4 regions of the Bacillus sp. GW821-FHT01G09 genome follow, and region 2 is predicted to be linked to each of the others. Evidence: riboswitches for the same ligand, from Rfam matches in the RefSeq annotation. Region 2 holds a riboswitch; each other region holds the start of a gene.
The links. Region 2 has a riboswitch for thiamine pyrophosphate ahead of thiC (phosphomethylpyrimidine synthase ThiC). Riboswitches for the same ligand answer to the same signal wherever they lie in the genome.
Positions count from the first base shown of each region.

Region 1: it holds a riboswitch for thiamine pyrophosphate, as region 2 does, so the genes downstream of both, thiU (HMP/thiamine ABC transporter substrate-binding protein ThiU) here and thiC (phosphomethylpyrimidine synthase ThiC) in region 2, are expected to answer to the same signal.
Region 3: it holds a riboswitch for thiamine pyrophosphate, as region 2 does, so the genes downstream of both, tenA (thiaminase II) here and thiC (phosphomethylpyrimidine synthase ThiC) in region 2, are expected to answer to the same signal.
Region 4: it holds a riboswitch for thiamine pyrophosphate, as region 2 does, so the genes downstream of both, ylmB (N-formyl-4-amino-5-aminomethyl-2-methylpyrimidine deformylase) here and thiC (phosphomethylpyrimidine synthase ThiC) in region 2, are expected to answer to the same signal.

Region 1 is NZ_JBWKWL010000002.1:443,085-447,453, forward strand. Features, by position in the region: gene AC07VD_RS07755 (ECF transporter S component) at 1-530, opposite strand, end outside; gene thiU (HMP/thiamine ABC transporter substrate-binding protein ThiU) at 532-1,134, opposite strand; TPP riboswitch at 1,231-1,343, opposite strand; gene ykoG (two-component system response regulator YkoG) at 1,445-2,131, shown strand; gene ykoH (two-component system sensor histidine kinase YkoH) at 2,135-3,499, shown strand; gene AC07VD_RS07775 (PepSY domain-containing protein) at 3,496-4,176, shown strand; gene AC07VD_RS07780 (PepSY domain-containing protein) at 4,268-4,369, shown strand, end outside.
Region 2 is NZ_JBWKWL010000002.1:1,325-5,693, forward strand. Features, by position in the region: tRNA gene AC07VD_RS05355 (tRNA-Gln) at 1-60, shown strand, start outside; tRNA gene AC07VD_RS05360 (tRNA-Gly) at 110-184, shown strand; tRNA gene AC07VD_RS05365 (tRNA-Cys) at 190-260, shown strand; tRNA gene AC07VD_RS05370 (tRNA-Leu) at 268-356, shown strand; tRNA gene AC07VD_RS05375 (tRNA-Leu) at 622-703, shown strand; gene spo0M (sporulation control protein Spo0M) at 782-1,558, opposite strand; gene AC07VD_RS05385 (hypothetical protein) at 1,690-1,893, shown strand; gene AC07VD_RS05390 (spore coat protein) at 1,968-2,240, opposite strand; gene AC07VD_RS05395 (Type 1 glutamine amidotransferase-like domain-containing protein) at 2,282-2,974, shown strand; TPP riboswitch at 3,044-3,151, shown strand; gene thiC (phosphomethylpyrimidine synthase ThiC) at 3,283-4,369, shown strand, end outside.
Region 3 is NZ_JBWKWL010000002.1:287,722-292,090, reverse strand. Features, by position in the region: gene tenI (thiazole tautomerase TenI) at 1-296, opposite strand, end outside; gene tenA (thiaminase II) at 271-981, opposite strand; TPP riboswitch at 1,061-1,169, opposite strand; gene AC07VD_RS06880 (monovalent cation:proton antiporter family protein) at 1,231-3,075, opposite strand; gene prpE (bis(5'-nucleosyl)-tetraphosphatase PrpE) at 3,307-4,041, shown strand; gene AC07VD_RS06870 (RluA family pseudouridine synthase) at 4,054-4,369, opposite strand, start outside.
Region 4 is NZ_JBWKWL010000002.1:655,724-660,092, reverse strand. Features, by position in the region: gene AC07VD_RS08865 (YlmC/YmxH family sporulation protein) at 1-136, opposite strand, end outside; gene ylmB (N-formyl-4-amino-5-aminomethyl-2-methylpyrimidine deformylase) at 219-1,499, opposite strand; TPP riboswitch at 1,587-1,688, opposite strand; gene AC07VD_RS08855 (ABC transporter ATP-binding protein) at 1,701-2,495, opposite strand; gene sigG (RNA polymerase sporulation sigma factor SigG) at 2,643-3,425, opposite strand; gene sigE (RNA polymerase sporulation sigma factor SigE) at 3,565-4,284, opposite strand; gene spoIIGA (sigma-E processing peptidase SpoIIGA) at 4,347-4,369, opposite strand, start outside.

The sequences.
Region 1 (4,369 bases), 440 kb from region 2:
AACACACCTGTATAAGCGAGAGAGTCGCTGACAGCTTTTCCGAGAAGCCCCGCCAAAAGCGCGCCGGAAATGAGACGGATCACAAGCATAATGAGCAGATAACCTGGTGAATAGGCTGCATAGCCAGAAACAAAGAGATCATAGATAAAGCTGGCTACTGAAGACCCCATACCGGCCAGCATAAGGACAGGGAGAGAGTATGCTTTCCAGCGTGTTGCAAGAAATACAGCCTCAGCCCCGAGCCCTTGAACAATGCCAATGACGATGACCATCGGGCCAGACGGATTTCCCAGCAGGCACTCAACGAGAGCGGCAATGATTTCAGAAACGAGCGCCGCACCCGGTTTTCGAATCATGTACGCGGCGATCACAGAAACGATAAACCAAATGCCGTAAATCGGTTCATAGGCGATTGGCCCAAACATACCTGCAAGCACGTTTCCGAAATGTGTAAATAATAAATAAACAACGGCAAATACGATACTGATAACGGACATGATGACAATTTCTTTTACTTTCCAGCTTTTCATGTTATCCCTGCTTTCTGTTTTTTCTTGATGGACTGTTAGCCGAAAGATTCACAGTCATGGTGATGTGGTTTGTTTGCTGCTCAGCCATGCGGAAAACGGCTTCCAATGTGCTGAATACGTCATGCGCATCCCCGTCAAGCTCGCTCGCGTAATGGACACCCTGTACGAAAGTGCCTTGGGCTTTTGCAATGTCGACAGCCTTCCTAATCAATCCCATATAATCCGGCTCGTTCATTGGATAAAGGGCAAATTGGCACGGCGCTTCCGCCTTCAAGCCTCGGACAGCATCTTCATTGACACGCTTATCACCTTTGGAAAGATATGTATCCCCCTGTGTGTCACCCGGGCATCCAATGGAAAACGTGCCGTTCATGACGATGTGTTTTTCGCTGTTTGCTGCATGAAGGTAAATGGCTTTTGCAGCATCGAATACATGATCAATCGATCCGCGTAACACCGTGCTGATATGGTCGGTTTTCGTCCATACATTGGATGTATCTGTTTTTTTCAGCGCAGACTTGATCACACTGATAAAATCATCCGTCATCGGATATAAAGAGAAGCGAAAACCGGCGATTCTGCTTGTACCGCAAATATGCTCCATTTCTCCGACCTCCTGTTTTTTTGGTAAAATAAAAAACTGCATATCCTAAGGGAATATGCAGTCATAGATCGATTAAGCGCACAAAAAAATACACCATTCGGTCAACCTGCACTTCCCCACGCTGGTATTATCCAGATCGGGTCATAAGGGATCAAAGCGCGTTTCTTCCGCGCTTTATCTCAGCCAAAACAGCACCCCTAGTGCTTTCCGTATACAATTTTTTATTTTGACATCATAATAGATGATAAGAATCATTTTGTAAACAACGAAATCATTTTTTTCATATAGGGACGGGAGAGGATGATCAAATTTGGAAAAAGGAAACATATTAATTGTGGAAGATGAAGAAAAAATCGCCAGGGTTCTTCAGCTTGAATTGGAATATGAAGGATACAGCGTCACCATCAAACACAATGGCACAGAAGGTCTGGATGCGGCAGCGAAAGGCGGGTATTCCTTGGTGCTTCTTGATGTCATGCTTCCGGGGCTTAGCGGACTGGAAGTGCTGCGCCGCTTGAGAAAAACGGATCCGCAGACACCGGTCATATTATTAACGGCGCGAGACAGTATTCCTGATAAGGTAACAGGTCTGGACATCGGTGCAAATGACTATGTCACCAAGCCGTTTGAAATCGAGGAATTGCTTGCGAGAATCAGGGCGGCGCTGCGGCAAAATGGAACAAAAACGGAAGATATCGGCACCTTTCTTACATATGACGATTTGCGGGTGAACGAAAAAACCCGTGAAGTGAGACGCGGAGACAAAGAGGTGGAATTAACGCCGCGGGAATTTGATCTACTCGTCTATATGCTAAAGCATCCGCAGCAAGTGCTGACACGGGAGCAAATTCTAAGCTCGGTATGGGGATTTGATTATATCGGTGATACAAATGTCGTGGACGTCTACATAAGATACATCAGAAAAAAACTGGACTATCCTTACGAAAAACAGCTGATCCATACGATACGCGGGGTCGGCTATGCCATTAAGGGGTAAACGATGAAGCTGAAGACCAAGATTCATCTATACACATCAATATCACTGTTGATTTTATTAATTTTGGTGCATACCGCAGTCTATCTCATTTTTTCGTCTGCGCTGACATCAAAGGATGCATCCCGGCTTGCTGATGAGACGGATAACATTGCCGAAGCGCTGCGTGCCGCTGAAACAGAAGGAGTGGCTTTGCAGGATATGCTGCAGGCCTATCTTCCGGCAAAGGGCATGGTGCGTGTAGTGAATGGTGATCAAAAAGCCGTTATGACGATCACAAAAGAAAAAGCCTATAAAGATTTTCCTCTCTCTTTTCATAGCGGAGAAACGGCAGATGTGAGGAAACATGACGGCAAGCTGTTTGCCGAGGCTGCTGTTCCGGTGATTTGGACCGATGGACAAGTGGTTTCTCTTCAGCTGGTTGAAAGGCTTGAGAACACAGAAGAGAGTCTGTTTCTGTTGAAAATCATCTTAATCGCTGCAAGTGCTGCTGTCTGCATTGCTTCTTTTTTTGCAGGCAGCTTGCTAGCCCGCCGAATCATCAATCCGATCAGACGATTAATGATCACAATGAAAGACATACAGCGAGACAAAGAATTTAAAACGATTTCTTTAGAAGGACAGTCCAACGATGAATTGTATCAAATGGGGCTGACATTTAATGAAATGGCAATGATGCTGAAGGAGCACTATGATAAACAGCAGCAATTTGTTCAAGATGCTTCACACGAATTGAAAACGCCGCTCACCATTATAGAAAGCTACAGCAGCCTGATGAAGCGGTGGGGGGCAAAAAAGCCGGAGGTGCTTGAGGAGTCGATAGAAGCCATTCACTCAGAAGCGGTGCATATGAAAAAACTGACCAATCAGCTTTTGGCGCTGGCCAAAAGTCATCAAGAGCTTGAGCTTGATCTGAAAACAATCGATCTGATTGAAGCGGCGCGCGCGGTTATGCAAACGCTCCAGTCCGTTTATCAGCGTGACATATTGCTTGAAACTGATAAAGAGAGCCTGCTTGTAAAAGCTGATGAAGAACGCATCAAGCAGCTGTTGACCATTTTGCTTGATAATGCAATAAAGTATAGTGAAAAGCCTATTGAGATGTCAGCTGGAACGAGGAATGGACGGCCATTTTTATCAGTGAGGGATGAAGGCATCGGAATACCTGAGGAGCATATCCCGCATTTGTTCGAACGGTTCTACCGGGCAGATGAAGCACGAAACAGAAAAACAGGCGGAACGGGTTTAGGCCTTTCCATTGCCAAGCAAATCGCCGATGAGCATGGCATTGAGCTGTCTGTCAAAAGCAAGCCGGGACAAGGAACAGCTGTCACCATGCAATTCAGCGAACAGAATGGGGGAGGCCGATGACTAAAACAATAAAAACAGTATCTTTTGCTGCAGCAGCCATTTTAGTTGTCATCATCTGTACGTTTCTCATCATTCGGCAAACCCATGAGAACGTATTGTCAAAGGAGACTGTCGTAAAAAAAGTCGAAGCCTCTTATGAAGGCAAGGTCACGAAAGCAACACAATCAAAGGATAAAAAAACATATGATATAACGCTTGAAAATCAAAAGGGAACTTACTTTGTAAAAGCAGACGCAATATCGGCTGACATTCTTTCAATGAATAGAGTAAAAGCAGTGAATCCATCTGCCATGACAGAAAAAGAAGCCGAGCATCTCGCGCTTGAGCGGGTGCCGGGAACGGTCAAAAAACAAACACGACAAAGTCGAGTTGCCACTTATACCATACAAAAAGAAGATGGGAAAACATACGAAGTGAAGGTAGACATGCAGGCAAAAACAGTCTTGTCTGCCGATCAAATCAGCAGCAAAGATCAACAAAAAACGCCGATTACGAAAAAAGAAGCCAAAACAATTGCTGAGCGAGAAACGGGAGGAACAGCGGATGACGCAGATCTCGAAGATAGTGAGGGCACTCTCATCTTTGAAGTGGACGTTGATCTTCCTGATAATAAGGAAGCGACAGTGAAAATCAATGCCTACACAGGAAAGGTAGCTAACATTGTGTATGAAGACTGACGGTTTCTCATCAAATTCTCATCTTGCTCTCGTTTTCCTTTCATGTTGAGTGTGTAAACTGTACTCATACAAAACAAAGGAGGACTCACAAATGCTCAAGAAAAAATGGATGGTCGGTCTTTTAGCAGGGTGCCTAGCGGCCGGAGGATTCAGCTACAACGCGTTTGCCAAAGAAAACAATGAAAACAGACAG
Region 2 (4,369 bases):
AAGCGGTAAGGCAACGGACTTTGACTCCGTCATGCGTTGGTTCGAATCCAGCTAGCCCAGTCTCACTTTTTATATCAACTGCATATAGTGTATTAAGTCCATTAAAAATGCGGAAGTAGTTCAGTGGTAGAACACCACCTTGCCAAGGTGGGGGTCGCGGGTTCGAATCCCGTCTTCCGCTCCAATTACGGCGGCATAGCCAAGTGGTAAGGCAGAGGTCTGCAAAACCTTTATCCCCGGTTCGAATCCGGGTGTCGCCTTCTTATTGCCGGGGTGGTGGAATTGGCAGACACACAGGACTTAAAATCCTGCGGTAGGTGACTACCGTGCCGGTTCAAGTCCGGCCCTCGGCACCAATTTTACTTACATGGTAAGTTGAATTGGTGTTTGTGTTTTATCATTATAACTAATCATATTAATGATCTACTTATGTAGATCATTTTTTTAATGCTTTGATTTATCATAACAAGTTAAGTTCCGAGGCCTATTATAAAGCGGCTGTATAGCTAGTCTTTCAACACTTTTATTTTATATTTCCATAAAAACTTTTTTGAAATACGTTGACACTTTATGAGATCCATGATATATTTATATTCGTCGGTTAGATACGACGTAAAACTTGCCGGTGTGGCGGAATTGGCAGACGCGCACGACTCAAAATCGTGTTCCTTCTGGAGTGTCGGTTCGACCCCGACCACCGGTATACTGAAAAACCCGTTTCTTAACAGAAACGGGTTTTTATTTTTTATTAAAGAAAAGGAGCCTCGGCTCCTTTTTATACTTACTCAGCGTATTGGTCTAGGATCTCTTCTAGCACCTCTTCTAGCTCTTCTGTATCTTCAAGCTCTGATTGGCTGAAACGGACGCGTACAAGCTGTTCTCCGTCATTATACATCTCTTCCAGCCGCCCTCGGAGTCCTCTTGCTCTGCGGTCGACTTCGAAAATGATTTCCAAACCGTCTTCGTCTAAAAGGAAAATGAGCTCTAATTCATCAAGCATCTGACGATAATATCCGGAAGTCGGAACGAATTCGAATTCCTGAACGAACGGAAGACGACGCTGGAAGTAGGGCGCTTGTTCGCAGTCTGCTTCGTTAAGACGGAAGCCCAGGTTTTCGATTGCTTCAAGCACATTTTCAATCCAAGGGTGCGCTTCAACGAAAATGCGGTCATGATCGGATTTATCGATACCGCCTTGAATGTCAAGGTCTGTCACCACGGCAACCTCTACTTTCCCTACAGTGATCGGCGTATCTAGAGGCAGAGTGAATGTGAACGGAAATTGATGCTCTTCACCAGGCTGAATGGTAAATGAACCAGTGACCCGGAAAGAATGAATTGTAGCGTATTTCCGGTGCTCTTCATCGTCTTTTACAATGACATACCGTGTACTAAGCTGTAAATCGATATAACGGATGTCCTGAGCGATTTTTCCGCCTTTGACATGTACAGTTCCCTGTACTTCTTCTCCAGGAAAATATGCGTCTTTCTCTAAAATAGTATCAACTTTTGCTGCTCCAATTCCGGCACTTGCCGCAAGCTTCTTAAAAAGTGACATGTTAGATCTTCCCCTTTTTCTTTTTTCTCAACAGATATACGTAAGAAGGAGGAAAAAAGATTCATCTGATTCATACTTTTTTCCTATTATTCGTCTCGGCCTAGGGACAGACTAAGAAAATAAAGGAGTGGATGGAAGTGAATAAAGAAAGTTTGGTTGCAGATGAATTACACAGAATGTTTTTGGCTGGTGAGCTGCAAATCACAGTAGAGGAGGATATAAACAATATTTCCGAAAGGCTGAGAAACGGTGATCTCAGTTTAGACCGATTAAGCGGTGAAGACGCGTTTATAAAAGAAACGGTAAACGAGGCTTTAAGAAGAGTGGAGCAATAAAAAAGAGACGGCATCTCATCTTTGAGATCCCGTCTCTTTTTGTGGTCTTTACTGCAAGATAAAAGCGTAATTGCTCACCCGAGCCACCCCTTTTCTAACAGAAGATCTGACAGTTCATCATGGAGATAAACAGTTGTATCTAATTGATCATGCAATGCTCTTCTGATGTGGGGATTTTCGGCTTCTGTTATTGCGACAGTGTATTTGTTAATGCTGGTTTTTATTGTTGTTAACAAATCAAGAATATCTTTGGGACAAAGACTTTGTTCAATGGGAAACCACCTCCTTTGTTTTTTTAGCAGCTCCTGATAAGAAAGTATTTGGCTTTGTTTCTTGCTTCTATACAAAATGCTATAATAAGCAACAAATTTTGTTGGGGGGTGTGATGATGAAGCAGATTATTGCGATGGGGGGCGGGGGTTTTTCGATGGATCCGGATAATTTGTCCCTCGATCAATATATCCTCAATCAATCAAAACGAGAGCAGCCTCGTATTTGTTTTTTGCCGACGGCGAGCGGAGATTCCCAAAACTATATTCAGCGGTTTTATCATGCATTTAAAACACTGGATTGTGTGCCGTCTCACTTATCTTTGTTTAAGCCGCCATCAACAGATTTAGCTTCTTTTGTTATGGAAATGGACGTGATTTATGTTGGCGGTGGAAATACGCGGAATTTACTTGTGTTATGGAAAGAGTGTGGGCTGGATCATATTCTCAGGGAAGCATGGAAGAACGGTGTGGTTGTAGCTGGATTAAGTGCCGATGCGATCTGCTGGTTTGAAGAAGGGGTGACAGATTCAGCCGGACCGCTGACAAGTTTGAAAAGTTTAGGTTTTTTGCAAGGGAGCTTTTGTCCCCATTATGACGGGGAAAAGGATCGGAGACCGGCATACCACCAGCTGATATCTAACAAGTTCTTATGCAGTGGCTATGCAGCGGATGATGGGGCTGCTCTCCATTTCATAAATGATCAGCTGTTTCAGACTGTGAGTTCAAGGTCGGGTGCAAAGGCATATCGGGTGATGATGGCTGAACATGAAATAGCTGAAATCCCGTTGCCGGTCAAATATTTAGGGTGAAATTGGCTGAATATTATCTATATTCCTCTTTTTTTCAGATTGATTTTATGATAAGATGAGTGCGAAATCAATAGTTACTGGGGGTGCCCGCTTTCGGGCTGAGAGAGAAGGTAAGCTTCTTAACCCTTTGGACCTGATCTGGTTCGTACCAGCGTGGGGAAGTAGAGGAATTGTTTTTGTTATTGTCGTGCTGGGCAATAATATGTTTCTTTCTGACTGTAACCGGGTTCATTTATATGAATCCGGTTTTTTGTGCTGGTTATGGGCTTGATTTTGTCCTTTCAAATGTAGAGAGGGGAAGGAAAGTAATGCAAAACAATTCAGTGCAGCAAGCCAACATTTCCATTATGTCAAGTTTTTCAGGCAGCAAGAAGGTATACGTGGAGGGTTCTTCTTCGGACATCCAAGTGCCGATGAGGGAGATTGCATTGAGTCCGACGACGGGATCGTTCGGCGAAGAGGAAAACGCGCCTGTGCGTGTCTATGATACAAGCGGACCGTATACGGACCCTGAAGTAACCATTAATATTCAAGAAGGATTAAAGCCGCTCCGCCAAAAATGGATCACAGAGCGCGGTGACGTGGAAGAGTATGAAGGTCGGGCTATAAAACCAGAAGATAACGGTTATAAAAAAGCAAATCCAAACGTAAGCTACCCAGGATTAAAGCGGAAACCGCTGAGGGCGAAGGCAGGTCAAAATGTCACACAAATGCACTATGCAAAAAAGGGGATCATTACACCTGAGATGGAATTTATCGCCATTCGTGAGCATGTGTCTCCTGAATTCGTCAGAGACGAGGTAGCCAGCGGCCGGGCGATTATTCCTTCAAACATTAATCACCCTGAAAGTGAGCCAATGATTATCGGCCGGAATTTTCATGTGAAGATTAATGCGAATATCGGGAATTCAGCGGTTACGTCATCCATTGAAGAAGAAGTGGAAAAAATGACGTGGGCCATCCGCTGGGGAGCAGATACAATGATGGATCTCTCTACCGGAAAAGATATTCATACGACGCGTGAATGGATTATCCGCAATTGCCCCGTGCCTGTGGGAACTGTTCCGATTTATCAGGCGCTTGAAAAAGTAAACGGCGTAGCGGAGGATTTAACGTGGGAGATTTATCGTGATACGCTAATCGAGCAGGCAGAGCAGGGAGTGGATTATTTTACGATTCACGCGGGTGTTTTGCTTAGGTATGTACCGCTGACTGCCAAACGGACAACTGGTATTGTGTCACGCGGGGGAGCGATTATGGCGCAGTGGTGTCTGGCTCATCATCAAGAAAGCTTTTTATACACACATTTTGAAGAAATATGTGAGATTATGAAAACGTATGATATTGCTTTCTCTCTTGGGGATGGTTTGCGTCCCGGATCAATTGCTGATGCCA
Region 3 (4,369 bases), 290 kb from region 2:
CTCCCGATATGAAGGTGTGGAAATCTGGCTCTGACCTGCTTCGGTGAAAAGCTTCCGCTTGGCAGCTGCACGCGGTGAATAGTAGAGAAAAGTGCAATATCCACGCGCCCGTTCATCACCAGCTTTCGTTTATCTATACCGCCTTCAAAAATAAGCTCGAGCAGTTTCAAAATATCCGCCGCCGATTTTGAGCGTTCCCGAATATGAATAAAATCAACTTCATTCTGAATCGTAATGATGATTCTCGCTAGCTCTTCTACCGGCTTGCTGTCATCCGTTATGGCGTGAAGCTCCACATTCCTCCACCTCTTTTATGGCGCTGTCAGACCAGCCTTCTTTTCGATAGGCCATTCCCCAAAATTGATATTCATAGTAGCTGGAGATGACAAAATTCTCTTTCATCTTGGCACGCACTTCCTCCGTGCTGTTTTCCGCCAGCTCATCAAAGCGGTTGATTTGCTCCTCAACCTGTTGTCTAAACCAGTCACCGCCGTACGTCCCAATCCACTTTTGATAAATCGGATGCCCAGGATCGCAATGCAGCAATTTCTCACCAACCTCGTAATAAAGCCAGTAGCATGGCAGCAGGGCCGCTAAGATTTCTGCGAAATTCCCGCTCAAAACCGAACGGTACATATGGGATGTATAAGAGTACGCTGTAGGAGACGGCTTAAACGCCTTACGCTCTTCCTCGCTGATTTCCAACAGCTCGGCAAACTCGCGATGAAGCGCCATTTCCGCCTCATATGTACCTTGGGCATGGCTTGCCATCCGCCCCGTTGTAAAAAGGTCCTTCGCATAAGCTGCGCCAAATGACTGCACCTTTGCAAAATGCGTTAAATAATAGGAATCTTGAAGTACGTAGTATTTAAAACGGTCAATCGGAAGCGTTCCGTCACCGATTCCTTGAACGAACGGATGGACAAAGCTCCCCTCCCACCATTCTGCGGCTGCGCTGCGGCATTCTTCTGAAAACTTCACAAATCATTCCCCCTCTGATAAATAAAAAAACCACTTTCCCGCAAGGAAAAGTGGTTTGGAATTGGCATAGTAAAATAACACAAATACCGCTCCACTTCCCTACGCAGGTCTGAACCTGTTCAAGTTATGAGGGTCTAAAAGTCACACTTTTATCTCAGCCCTTATGAAGGACACCCCTAGTGGTTAAACGAATACATATTGAATTGTTCTGCACCTCTATATTAACACGAATCCTTATTTGGTCAAGATTTATCCTTCCAATGTTTTCTTAAGATCCGTTACGTATCCCCGAGATCCGGTGACAATTAAACGGTCTCCAAGTTTCAGCCTTGTATCCCCATGAGGAACGATGCTGTCCACACCTCTGAAGATCCTGACAAAGATGACGTCACCTGTTAAAGGGAATTCCCGTAAAATCACACCGTCGTATTTACTGTTCTCCATATTAATTTGATACAGCGAAGACTCTTGGTTCGTGAGCAGCTTCATGACGCCAGGCGCTTCAATCAGTGCGCGAAGCAGCGTTTTTGTCGACAGCAGAATAGAAAAGATGCTGATTCCCTGCTCCTTCAGAACTGCTTCATGCTCCGGTGATCCTACGCTTGCAATGACTCTTTCTGTGCCTTTTTCTTTTGCAAGTAAAGCAATGTCTGCATTCATATCTTCATTTCCTGTCGCCACAACGAGGATATCCGTTTCAAAAATGCCGAGTGATTCAAGCGTCTCGTGTTCATAGTCAGAAATTGTTTCAACAGCAAACACTGATTCTGACAGCTTTTCCTCCGCATTCTCTTGATAGACGTGTACAACACGCACGTCATACTCTTCCTCTGGCAATTCGAGTGTAACAGGCAAAGTCATTTGATTGGCGCCAATGAACGTAATCGTCTTTTTCTCCTCCGGCTGCTCTTCCCGTTTGTATAATTTTTTAAAACAGATCGGCGTAAAAATACTTGCAATGACGGCTACTAAAATGAGCGCTCCTGACATATTTGCACTGATCACGTGAAGCTGCTGGCCGATTGTTGCAGCGGCAATCACGAGCGAAAGCGTTGATGTCAGCAGGAAACCAGACGCGAAAATGGTTCGGTTATCATACCACTTCTTTAGGTACATGACAGGAATGATTTTGCTGACTAACAGCGCCAGCAGCAGAAGCGGAATCATGATTAAAATTGTTTTATCCTGAAAAAGAGTCCAAATATCCAGCTTCACACCGACCATCACAAAGAAAATCGGTATTAAGAACCCATAACCAAATGAATCCAGCTGCTGAACAAGTTCTTTGTTTGGCGAAAGCAGGGAAACAAGTACCCCCGCCAAGAAAGCGCCGAGAATATTTTCCGCCCCAAGTGATTCAGACAGGGCAACGAGTACAATAATTAACGTAAAAATGGCACGCGTCCCGATCTGGATCGTCCCTTTTGACATGGACTGAACAAAAGAGCGATGTTTAAAGACCCGGCCGAAAAAGTAAAGCACCACTCCGGCCGCAAACAGAATCATCAGGAGCCACATGTTTCCGCTGTCCTCTCCGTATAAAGAAGAAAAAACAGCAAGAAGAATCATCGTGGCCAAATCAGCAATAACAGCAACAAGCAAAATAATCTGCCCGATATTCGAATTCATGATCCGTTCTTCTTTTAATGTTGGAACGACAACGCCTAATGAAATCGTTGAAATAATCAGGGTCATCAAAAATGCATTTTGGATAAATCCGGCCAAGACGAACCCATAGGACAAGAGCAATGATAAAATAAAAATACCGACGAAAATAACAGATGCCGCAGCAAACGTATTCGGCGCTTCCTTGCCATTCGGCAGGAACTGCTTTTTCTTTCCTTTCTCAAACGACGAAAAATCAATTTCAAGCCCGCTTAAAAACATCAAAAAGATAAATCCGAGCATAGAGAGTGTTTGGAGCCAGGTGTCACCCTCCACAACTAAATTAAGGCCGCTTTTCCCAATAATCAGCCCCATAATGATTTCAGCAACAACAACCGGGATGCTGAGTTTAAACCGATGCAAAAGGATGGGTGTCAAAAATGCAACGATAAGTACAACAACTAATGATGCGACAGATGTATGCGCCATAATCAGAACCTCCTTTTTAAGTCAGGGTTATGCTAGTTCTCACTCAGAGAACAAAACCTCATTTTTAAAAAACATAACGCGATTTTAACAAGGGTGATGATGAAAAATAAAGTGATAAGGTCTTAATCCTGTTTAGAAAATGATTCTTCTATAATTTGCACATAAAAGCTTGTGATGACTCACACCACTTTGCTTCATAATAAATAAAACAATTGGTAAGGAGGATACCGCATGGCTTACGATATCATCAGCGATATTCATGGCTGCTATGACGAAATGACTGCATTAATCCAAAAGCTTGGCTATACAATCAAAAATGGAGTACCTGTCCACGAAGAAGGCAGGGTGCTTGTTTTTGCCGGAGATTTAACTGACAGAGGGCCTAAATCGATAGAGGTCATCCGATTTGTAGCCGGCGCTTACGAAAAAGGCGCTGTACGTTATGTCCCGGGAAACCATTGCAATAAATTATATCGTTACTTAAAAGGAAATCCGGTAAAAGTGATGCATGGTCTCGAAACAACAGCGGCAGAGCTTGAGGAACTTTCCAAGGATGAGAGAAAAGCAGTCAGCGAACAGTTTATGAAGCTGTACGAAACAGCGCCGCTTTACGACATCTTACATAATGGAGAATTAGTTGTCGCCCATGCTGGCATAAGAGCTGACGATATCGGCAAATATACCCGCAGAGTGAAGGACTTTGTGCTTTACGGTGACGTGACGGGTGAAACATATCCGGACGGCAGACCCGTCAGACGTGATTGGGCGGCAGCCTATAACGGAAAGGCTTGGGTGGTATACGGTCATACACCTGTGAAAGAGCCTCGGAAGGTCAATCGCACCATCAACATTGATACAGGCTGCGTGTTCGGAAATCAACTGACAGGCTTTCGCTTTCCAGAAATAGAAACCGTCTCTGTGCCAAGCTCCCTGCCCTACGACGAATCAAGATTTCGCCCCATATAAAAAAGGAGAGAATCAATGATTCTCTCCTTTTATCAGTTTTCTCATATCCTGAGGCAGTGGAGCATGAAACGTCATGTTCTCCTGTGTCAGCGGATGGATAAATGAAAGATGCTCGCTGTGCAGAGCCTGTCGGCCAATTTCCTGTCTCGTTCCGCCGTACAGTGTATCGCCGCACAACGGGTGCCCGAGATAGCTCATATGAACACGAATTTGATGGGTTCGTCCAGTCTCAAGCTGCAATGCCACCGAGGTTATGTCGTCATTTGCACATGTGACGTAAAAATGAGTAACAGCCTTCTGGCCGTCTGGCGTTACCGTCCGTTCAATA
Region 4 (4,369 bases), 650 kb from region 2:
TCCCATTTCCTCCGAGTATGATCGCCTGAATTTTTCCAGTGGTCACATTGATATCAATATCACCAATACTCCCCAGCTTTTTTCCGTTTGAGACATTGACGACATCCTTTACCTGAAATTCTGAAATGCTGATCATTCCATCACGTCCTTTTTCCGTCCTTTTGTTCAAGTATATGAATGGGCAGGCTGAACCTTGTCAGCAAGAAGAAATTTTCATGTCATTGTTCTTTTTTCCGGCTGCACCAGCTGATGATAAAATCGAGTATAATTTTTGTATACTCTACTAGCTGCTCAATCGATACCTTCTCGTTCACAGAGTGTGCATTGTGCAGATCTCCAGGACCGTATATTACGCATGGAATACCGGCATCATACAGCCATCCGCCATCTGTAACTGATTGAGAAACGTCAATAATTGGACACTCCCGTTTCACTTTCTCATGAGAGGCAGTTAGCGCTAAGACGCCTGGGTGGCCAGGGTCAACTTCCAATGCCGGAAAAATTTCTCCTCTGTCTTCTATCATAGATGAGCCTCCCCACTTGAATACAGGGCGGTTTTCCCTAAGCCAAATATCACTGTCACTCAGCCGATTGACGTAATCTTCTATTTCCTCTGCCACTTGGTCATGGGTTTCATTCGGATAAAAATGGACTGTGATCCACAGCCGGCATTCGTCCGCTATAAAAGCCGCATGTCTGCCGCCTTCTATAACTGCCGGGTTAATCGTATTTGTGCCGGGTTTAAAACCGGGATAACTTTTCATAATAGACCAGTGGCGCTCAAGTTCACCGAGCCCCGCAATGATTTTTGCCATTTTTTCAATTGCGCTTGCTCCGAATGTTCCTCCGCCTGCATGAATCATATTCCGTCTCGTTCCATCATGAAATGTTTGACTGCTTTTGATTTCGATCCAGCCTGTAATGACACCGCCTTGGCCTTGAATATGCATATCGCTCGTATCCGCGACAATTGCAAAATCAGCGTGGTAGCCCCTCTTGCAGCATTCAAGTGTGCCGGCCTCTCCAACTTCCTCCCCAATAACCGATTGCAGAATCAGATCACCTGGAAGCTCAATGCCGGCTTCACGAATTAATTTGACAGCAAACAGCACACAAGCCATTCCGCCCTTCATATCGGAAGCGCCTCGCCCGATTAAGAGACCGTTTTTTTCAATGGGATGAAACGGATCGTGCTTCCATTCTTCATCCTCTTTTACCTCTGCCACATCTACATGACCATTGATAATCAGGCTATAATAATCTGCTGAATCTGTTCCCTTTAGCTTGCCGACAACATTGGGATCTCCAGGGTACACATCCCATTTGTCGATCGAGAATCCCAATTCATTTAAAAATCCCGCAATCCATGACTGAATGCCCTCTGTATTTCTTGCAGGCGGAGCGGGTGTTTGATAAGAAATCAGTGTTTTAGCAAGCTGAATAAGCTCCTCCTTTTGTTCTTCCACTTTTTTTTGCAAAGAGTCTATTTGTTGATCCAATGTAAATCCGCTCCTATTCTTTAAAATCAAAAAAGCCGTTTCAAATGTGATGAAACGGCTTAATAAAAACAAACGAAGTCCGATGTACTCCGCTTTTCACCGCTTCCCTCCGCTGGCATGATCCAGATCAGGTCAAAAGGGTTGAGACAAAGTCTCTCTCAGCTTCGCAAAGCACCCCTAGGATGAATCTATATATGTTTGTCAGGCATTCGTTATCGGCTCAGCTCTTGTTAAAAACGGCCGATCCTGATTCCATAATACATGGATTGGCGTATCAAAAAAAGCGGAAAGTACTTGATCAGTAAGCATTTCCTTTATTTCTCCGGATCCAAAGACCTCTCCCTGTTTTAATAAAAGGGCTTTATCAAAGACAGGCAAAATTTCTTCAGCATGATGAGTCACATAAAGGATAGATGGTGCATTTTCTTTGTTTGCAATGTATGTAATCGTATCTAACAACTTTTCCCGGGCAATAAAATCCAGCCCTGTGACTGGTTCATCCAGTATCAGCAACTCCGGATCGGCCATTAGTGCTCTAGCAATCAACGCTCTTTGTTTTTCCCCTTGAGAAAGGGTTTCATAGCGGCGATCGGCATATTCAATTGCTCCCAAGTCCTCTAACAAACCAATCGCTTTTTCCCTGGTTTCCTTACTTGGCGTTTCATATAACCCAATCGAAGCGTAAGCTCCGCTCAAAGCAATTTCAAAGGCTGAATCTGCCGGATACAATTTTTGCTGAAGAGCTGCTGAGACGAGGCCAATTTTACGTCTGAGCTTTTCCCCAAGCTCTGTTTTGCCAAATTCATGGCCAAGCACCTGCATCTCGCCTGATGTTGGAAAATAATAAGAGCAAAGCATATTTAACAGCGCTGTCTTCCCGGCGCCATTTAGGCCGTAAAGCACCCAATTTTCCTTTTCTTCCACCTTCCAATGAATATCTCTCAGTATCCATTTCCCATTCCGTTTTAGTGAGACATTGTCAAGCTGCAAAATCATCGTGGTCCTCCTCTTTATTGCCTTTTATAATTGTTTTAATTTTCATAAAACTTTGTACGAACTAGGATACCTTACTTTTTCCAAAACGTAAACCATCCGTAATCAATAGAAAAGCCTTTAAAACAACATCGTTTTAAAGGCTTTTCATTATTGATGAATATTTTTATTCATTTGTTTGATAGCCGCTTTTTCAAGTCTGGACACCTGCGCCTGGGAAATTCCGATTTCCTCGGCGACTTCCATTTGGGTTTTCCCTTGGAAGAATCGCTTTCTCAAAATCATTTTTTCCCGATCGTTCAGCCTTCTCATGCCCTCTTTTAAAGCCAGCTCTTCAATCCATTGTGAATCTGTATTACGCTCATCACTGATTTGGTCCATCACATAGATCGGATCTCCGCCGTCGTTATAGATCGGTTCAAATAGAGAAACCGGATCCTGGATGGCATCAAGCGCAAATACAATTTCCTCATGCGGTACTTCAAGAACTTTTGCGATGTCTTCTGCAGTCGGCTCCTTGCTTGTCTCACTGATTAACCGCTCTCTTACCTGAAGCGCCTTGTAAGCGATGTCCCGGAGTGATCTTGAGACACGAATCGGGTTATTATCGCGTAAATACCTGCGGATCTCTCCGATAATCATAGGTACAGCGTATGTTGAAAACTTAACATTGTGGCTTAGGTCAAAATTATCAATGGATTTCATTAGTCCGATGCAGCCGACTTGAAATAAGTCATCAACATACTCCCCTCTGTTATTAAATCGTTGAATGACACTTAAGACAAGACGCAAGTTCCCGTTTACAAGCTTTTCTCTTGCTGAATCATCGCCTTCATCCTGCAGCTGCCTAAACAGCTTTCTCATCTCTTCATTCTTGAGTACTGGTAATTTGGAGGTATCCACCCCGCAGATTTCGACTTTATTTCTCGACACTTTTTTCCCTCCCTACAGGAGCTGCTGTACAACGTTAAGTATCTCCTTGGGTGGGAAAAATATGCACTGCACTCAGACCGAAAAACTGTCGAAATCAGGAAATCCCTGTAAAATCAAGGGGTTCTAACCATAAAATTTTTTACACCATTTTGTTGAACTCTTTTCTCAATCTTTTTATAATTCTTTTCTCAAGCCGCGAAATATAAGACTGAGAAATCCCCATCATATCCGCTACATCCTTTTGGGTTTTTTCTTCTTCACCGACAAGCCCAAACCGCAGCTCCATGATTTGCTTTTCTCTCTCATTAAGCTGTTCAAGCGCTTTTTTCAAAAGCTTTTTATCGACGTTAGCTTCTATGTCTTTAGTGATGATGTCATCGTCAGTGCCGAGCACATCAGAAAGCAAAAGCTCATTGCCGTCCCAATCAATATTAAGCGGTTCATCAAAGGAAACCTCTGAACGGATTTTGTTATTTCTTCTTAAATACATCAGGATTTCATTTTCTATACACCGGGAGGCATAGGTAGCAAGCTTGATTTTCTTTTCTGGATTGAATGTATTCACAGCTTTGATTAGACCGATGGTACCGATGCTGATTAAATCCTCTATATTAATTCCCGTATTTTCAAATTTACGGGCGATATATACGACCAGACGCAAATTGCGTTCAATTAGAATGGCGCGCGCCGCCTGATCGCCGTTTGGGAGCTTCATTAACAAAACCTGCTCCTCATCTTTAGATAATGGAGGCGGCAGGGCTTCACTCCCGCCTATGTAATAGACTTCATCACTTTTCAGCCCAAGTTTCATCAGCAGCTTATACCAGAGGTGCGTCAACCGTAATTTCAGTTTTTTCATCTTCCTCTCCCTTCTAAATGTCACGCCGTTTGAGTATGATAAGTAACGGACATTTGCGAACATTATGAAACGTGTTTGACAGCCT